Linked DNA regions of Occallatibacter riparius. The protein of the gene in region 1 interacts with the protein of each later gene in a pairwise test. Links are inferred from orthologs where the notes say so. Each region holds a gene or a part of one and is shown on either strand. Other genes may lie near its edges.

Region 1 (3,417 bases):
TCAACGTCTACGGCGCAATCGTGGGCGTTTACATGCGCATTGGCAAGCCCAAAGCAGACCTCATCCGCTAGCCCGATCGCGCCTTCCCAAGCCAGAATCAGAGCACATTTCCGGTCTGCTTTTCCCGGCCCCTCTCCGGCTTGCCCATTGGTCAGCAATATCCGCAGCTAAATGTCAGAAAATAAATGCCTTGCAATCCGGCTTTCGCCTTGCTGAAAGGTGCTTCGAGCCGGTAAAATAGAAGGGCAGCCCGCACCCGGTTCCGGCCTCTCGTTACCGCTTGTTCCTGCCGCCCAGCGGCGGGCTCCCGAAACCTATGGCAGACGATCAGAATCCTCAGCTCCCTCTCGACGGTGGCACTCCCCCCGGCGGCTCCAATCACATCCCTATCAACATCGAGGAGGAGATGCGGCGGTCGTATCTCGACTACTCGATGTCGGTCATCATCGGGCGCGCGCTCCCTGACGCCCGCGACGGACTGAAGCCCGTACATCGCCGCGTGCTTTACACGATGAGCGAGATGGGTTTGGAGCACAACAAGAAGTACACCAAGTGCGCCAAGGTTGTGGGCCAATGCATGGGCGTTTACCACCCGCACGGCGACTCAGCTATCTATGACACGCTGGTGCGACTTGCGCAGCCTTTTTCGCTGCGCTATCCGCTGGTTGACGGTCAGGGCAACTTCGGTTCCGTGGATGGCGACCCACCCGCGGCGATGCGTTACACCGAGTGCCGCATGGAGCGCCTCGCCGGCGAACTGCTCGCCGACATCGAGATGGAGACCGTCGACTTTTCGCCGAACTACGACGAATCCACGTTCGAGCCGACAGTTCTGCCAACGCGTATTCCTAACCTGATCGTGAACGGTTCCAGTGGAATTGCCGTCGGCATGGCGACGAACATTCCGCCGCACAATCTGACCGAGATCATCAACGCCACCATCGACCTGGTGAACGATCCCAAGGCTGGCCTGGATGCAGTGCTCAAGCACGTGCAGGGCCCCGACTTCCCCACCGGCGGATTTGTTTACGGCAAGGGCGGGATTCGCAAGGCGTATGAGACCGGCCGCGGCCGCTTTATGATGCGCGCCAAGGTGGCTACGGAGAACCTGACCAAGGAAAAGCAGGCGATCATCGTCACCGAAATTCCTTACCAGGTCAACAAGTCTCGTCTCATTGAGCGCATTGCCGAGCTTGCAAACGAGAAGATCATTGACGACATCTCCGATGTGCGCGACGAGTCAGACCGCGACGGCATGCGGATTGTGATCGAGCTCAAGCGCGGATCGCAGCCTGAGATTGTGCTGAACCAGCTCTACAAGCACACGCAGATGCAGGAAAGCTTCTCGATGATTTTCCTGGCCGTGTTGCACGGCCAGCCGCGCGAGCTTGGCCTCGACCAGGCAATTCGCGCCTTCATCGATCACCGCGTTGAGGTTGTCCAGCGCCGCACCGTCTACCTGCTACGCAAGGCGCGCGAACGCGAGCATATTCTAGAGGGCTACAAGATCGCTCTCGACAATCTGGACACGGTGATTCGCATCATTCGGGGATCGAGCTCTCGTGCCGAAGCCCGGGAGAATCTGTATGCGTGGGGCAAGGGCAAGGACATCGTCATCAACCTCGACCGCGAGTTGCAGCCGCATGAAGAGCGCGGCCTCTCGCTGCGGCAGGTAGATGCGATTCTCGAACTGCAGCTCTATCGGCTGACGCAGCTTTCCGTCGATGAAATTTTGAACGAGTTGAAGGAGATCCGCGCGAAGATCGCGGAGTACGAATCGATCCTGGCGAGCGAGAAGAAGCTGCGCAAGGTGATCGTGAAGGAACTCGAGCAGGTGCGCGACAAGTACGGCGACGAGCGCCGCACGCAGATTGTCGACGAGTCCGCCGAGCTTCAGCTTGAGGACCTCATCGCCGACGAACAGGTTGCGGTCACGGTGAGCCACCAGGGGTATCTCAAGCGCACACCCATCAGCGTCTATCGCCAGCAGCGTCGCGGCGGAACGGGCCGCATGGGCATGAAGACCCGTGAGGAGGACTTCGTTGCCCAACTCATCATCGACTCCACGCACGCGTATTTGCTGTGCTTCACGAACTCCGGGCGGGTCTACTGGCTCAAGGTTTATGAGATTCCCGACGTGGGCGCAGCGGGCAAGGGCAAGAGCATGCAGAGCTTGCTCAACCTGCAGCCCGGCGAAAACGTCCGCGCCATCCTGCCAGTCCGCGACCTTGAAGAGGAAGGCAAGTTCGTCTTCTTCGCGACGCGGAACGGCACGGTAAAGAAGACTCCGCTCAAGGATTTTTCCAACGTGATGGCGAAGGGCATCATCGCGATTGGGATCGACAAGGAAGACGAACTGGTGGCCGCACGCATTACCGACGGCTCGCAGATTGTCTTCCTCGCCACGCGCCTTGGCATGGGCATTCGCTTCGATGAGTGCGATGTGCGCTCCATGGGCCGTCCGGCTTACGGTGTGCGCGGCGTTGACCTCGCCAAGAACGATTACGTGGTGGGCGTGGCTATCACGCCCAAGGAGCACGAGCCCGGCGCTTATCGCATTCTTGTCGTCAGCGAAAACGGCTTCGGCAAGCGCACGGACGTGGAGGAATATCGCCTGCAATCGCGCGGCGGCAAGGGCGTGAAGAACATGGCGGTGACGGATCGGATCGGCAAGGTAACGACGATTCAGCTTGTCGACGATTCGAGCGAACTGATGGTGATCAGCCAGTTCGGAAAGATCATCCGCGTCGATACGAAGACGATTCGCAACGCCGGCCGCGCTACTCAGGGCGTCCGCCTGCTTAACCTCGATACGGATGACAAGATCGCTGCAGCAGTGGTCATTCCGCCGGAGGAAGCCGCCAAGGATAACGGCGACGAGCAGGGTACGTTGATTCAGTAACGCTAAACGCTAAGTCCCAAGTCTCGATGGCCGAGACTTGGGCTTTCGTTCTTATTTGCGCGTGACTCGACCTCACCGGACAATGACCATTCAATCTGACCAAGCCAGTAAAGCCCAGAAATCCGGGAGCGCCTACTACCGCCCGGAACTTGATGCCCTCCGCTTCTTCGCCTTCCTCTGCGTGTTCAGCTTTCATCGCATGGACTATGTGCCCACCGATCCGGTGCGCGATCGCTGGCTTTATCTGATCGGAAATGTGGGTCCGTTCGGTGTTCCCGTATTCTTCCTGCTCAGCGCTTTCCTCATCACGGAGCTGTTGTTGCGCGAGCGAGATAAGACGGGGCGCGTTCACATCAAGGCGTTTTATCTACGGCGCATCCTGCGCATCTGGCCGCTTTATTTCGTCGCGTTTTTCGGACTGGCGCTGCTGAATCACTTCGTGCCGGGCCTCGGCACCTCCGATCCGCTCGCCTGTGTGGCCTTCACGTTCTTCGCGGGGAACTGGTACATCCTTC
Region 2 (3,426 bases), 1.4 Mb from region 1 along the record:
AAGTCCAAAGATGCGAACAGCCAGTTTCATGATGAGTTACCTCTTGCAGGGATTTCGATTGACAGACTTGTCGTCTGGAGTCACTTCGAATGGTAACCCGAAAGTTGTAGTTAAGCTCATGATTTTGATAACTTTTTTACAGCGAATCAGCTCTGCGCAGGTTACTTAGGTTACCTATATCGCCGATGAATCTCATCCGAAAAGGGATACGGGATGGTTTGGATCCACCCGCTCGAATCAGGGCTCCGCATGCTAAAATACAGGTAGGCAGATTCGCCCAAAAGTCCTCATTTTTTCAAGCGGTTAATCCGAAAACGGCCGGCTGAAAACACCTCGTTCGGAACCGATTCTTCCACGAGGATGCGGAGCGAATGCCCAGATGGATTTCTATGGCGACTGAGCGCATTCCTCTCCCCGACGAACCCACCCCCAACGGCAGCTATACCAGCGAAAACATCAAGGTCCTCGAAGGCCTGGAGGCGGTACGTTTGCGCCCTGCCATGTACATCGGTTCGACCGGTGATATGGGTCTGCACCATCTGGTGTACGAGGTTGTCGACAACTCGGTTGACGAAGCGCTTGCTGGGTTCGCCAAGAAGATCGACGTCATCATCCACGTCGACAACTCAATAACGGTGATCGATGATGGCCGCGGCATCCCTGTAGACATGAAGACGCTGCCCGATGGCACGCAGATGCCTGCCGTGCAGGTGGTGCTGACCAAGCTGCACGCGGGCGGCAAATTCGATTCGTCGACCTACAAGGTCTCGGGCGGCCTGCACGGGGTCGGCGTGAGCTGCGTCAACGCCCTGGCCCAGGAGTTCAACGTAGAAATCTGGCGCGACGGCCATACCTGGGAGATGGACTTCAGCTGCGGCCTGCCGGTAAGCGAGCTGCGGAAGGCAGGCGTCAGCAAGAAGCGCGGAACCAAAGTCCACTTCCTGCCCGATAAGACGATTTTCGCGGCGACCGAGTACAACTACGACACGCTGGCACAGCGTCTGCGCGAGCTCGCCTTCCTCAACAAGGGCCTCGAAATCACCCTGACCGACGAGCGGACGGCCGATCCAAAGACCGGGGAGGCCAAGCGCGCCGAGTTCCGGTACGCGGGCGGTATCGCGGAGTTTGTGAAGCACCTCAACCGCGGCAAGCAGGTTCTGCACGACAAGCCGATCACGATGGAGGCGGAGCGCGACAACATCGCCATCGATATCGCGCTGCAGTACAACGACAGCTACTCCGAGACGGTGTTCAGCTTCGCCAACAACATCAACACCGTGGACGGCGGCACGCATCTTTCAGGGTTCCGCACATCGCTGACACGGACCATCAATGCCATCGGTCAGCAGCTTGGGTTGTTCAAGGACGTGAAGGAGAACCTGAGCGGCGACGACGTGCGCGAAGGCCTGGTGGCGGTCATCAGCGTGAAGCTGTCGCAGCCGCAGTTCGAAGGACAGACCAAGGGCAAGCTCAATTCCGACATCGCCGGAACGGTGCAGGCATTTGTGAACGAGCGCCTGGGCATGTTCCTCGAGCAGAACCCGCCTATTGCCAAGCGCATCATCAACAAGGCCATTGAGGCAGCGCGCGCCCGCGAGGCTGCCCGAAAGGCACGCGACCTGACGCGGCGCAAGGGAGCCATGGAAGGCGGCGGCCTGCCCGGCAAGCTGGCCGACTGTTCGGAACGAAACCCTGACCGCTGCGAACTGTACCTGGTCGAGGGCGAGTCGGCAGGCGGAACGGCCAAGCAGGGACGAGACCGGCGGTTTCAGGCGATTCTGCCACTGAAGGGCAAGATCCTCAACGTGGAGAAGGCCAGGTACGACAAGATGCTGGGCCACGAGGAAATCCGCGCCATGATCACGGCGCTCGGAACGGGTATCGGCAAGGACGACTTCGATCCCGCCAAGCTGCGGTACGGCAAGATCATCCTCATGACCGACGCCGACGTTGACGGCTCGCATATCCGTACGCTGCTGCTGACATTTTTCTTCCGCCACATGACGGAACTGATCAAGCGGGACAACGTGTATATTGCGCAGCCGCCGCTTTACAAGATCAAGAAAGGCAGATTCGAGCAGTACATCAAGGACGATCGCGAGTTCGTAAAGGTGATGGTGAAACGCGCCTCTGAAGGCACCATCATTCGCCACGGCGAGAGCGCGCAGAAGATCGAGGGCGCGGACCGCGTGCGCTTCATGAGCACGCTGGGCGAGTATCTTGCTCTTATCGAGAAGGTTGATAAGCGCATTCGAAACGAGCAGATCGTTGAATTGCTTGCGCGTGCCGAGCTCACGCATCGAGCGGATTTCACCTCTCCGAACAACGGCGACCTGCCGGAGAAGATCGCGTCGCTGCAGGCCGAGTTGAAGAAGAAGGCAGACGAGTTCCAGATCAAAGTGCATGAGCCCGTGCAGGATGAAGAGCACCATACCTGGTCGCTTTGCTTCACTGACACGCAGGGCGCGTCGCGCTGCATTGACTGGACGCTGGCGTCGAGCCCGGAGTTCCGGCAGATGATGTCGAAGTACAACCTGATCAAGGAGTACCTCGAACCGCCGTTCCTCATCGAGTTCGTTCAGAAGGGTGCGGCAGAAGATCATCCGGACGAAGAGGAGCCGGATGCGGAGGGCGCGGCCGCCCCGGGCGCCGCAACGCAGGCAAAAGCTCCCAAGGCTTCGCGCATACCGCGCGATCCAGTAGAGAAACAGACCGCTCGTGAGCTGTTCACCTACATCGTCGACCAAGGTAAGAAGGACTACCAGGTGCAGCGCTACAAGGGTCTGGGCGAAATGACATCGTCGCAACTCTGGGAGACCACCATGGATCCCGAGCGGCGCACGTTGCTCTCCGTCAAGCTTGAGGACATCGCGGAAACCGAAACGATCTTTACCACATTGATGGGTGAAGATGTTGAGGCGCGCCGCAAGTTCATTGAGGACAACGCCCTCGACGTAAAAAACCTGGACATCTAGCTGCTCGGAAAGAAGAAGACGCAGTAATGCAATGCCGGGCGCTGTGTTCCCGTAGAAGGAACATAGTTTCCGGCATTACTGCGTCTCCGTTGACTTTGACCATCGACGCGGTCAATTCCGTGCATTATGGTGTGAACGTGACCGCTACCACCGTTCAAGCCCCTAATGCCGCTTCTGCAGAACGCACTTCGGTTCGCCTCGCCTCCATCGACATCTTTCGCGGCCTGACGATGGCGGTCATGATCTTTGTCAACGAGCTTTCCGGCGTGAAGGGATTGCCGTGGTGGACCTACCATATGAAGGCCGAAGTCGACGCCATGACGTACGTCGACATGGTCTTTCCCTTCTTCCTGTTTATCGTTGGGCTGTCGATACCGCTCTCAATGGCAAGCCGGCTGAAAAGGAACCCTTCCCTTCCTGCGCTGTGGATGCATGTCGGACTTCGAACCGC

The links.
Region 2: the proteins of gyrA (region 1) and gyrB interact in binary tests that used the Escherichia coli proteins (3 or more experiments, as listed by UniProt). The link is inferred for Occallatibacter riparius from one-to-one orthologs.

The regions. Positions count from the first base shown.
Region 1 is NZ_CP093313.1:2,673,628-2,677,044, forward strand. What follows is about bases 14-3,109. They hold gyrA (DNA gyrase subunit A), read left to right. Parts: upstream 14-316; coding sequence 317-2,902; downstream 2,903-3,109. Other genes in these bases: MOP44_RS10770 (outer membrane protein), read left to right, coding at 14-71; MOP44_RS10780 (acyltransferase family protein), read left to right, coding at 2,985-3,109. Outside these bases: more of MOP44_RS10770, read left to right, coding at 1-13; more of MOP44_RS10780, read left to right, coding at 3,110-3,417. UniProt on the Escherichia coli protein: A type II topoisomerase that negatively supercoils closed circular double-stranded (ds) DNA in an ATP-dependent manner to maintain chromosomes in an underwound state.
Region 2 is NZ_CP093313.1:1,299,620-1,303,045, forward strand. The notes cover bases 71-3,175. They hold gyrB (DNA topoisomerase (ATP-hydrolyzing) subunit B), read left to right. Parts: upstream 71-371; coding sequence 372-2,975; downstream 2,976-3,175. Other genes in these bases: MOP44_RS05135 (DUF5009 domain-containing protein), read left to right, coding at 3,113-3,175. Outside these bases: MOP44_RS05125 (hypothetical protein), read right to left, coding at 1-30; more of MOP44_RS05135, read left to right, coding at 3,176-3,426. UniProt on the Escherichia coli protein: DNA gyrase negatively supercoils closed circular double-stranded DNA in an ATP-dependent manner to maintain chromosomes in an underwound state.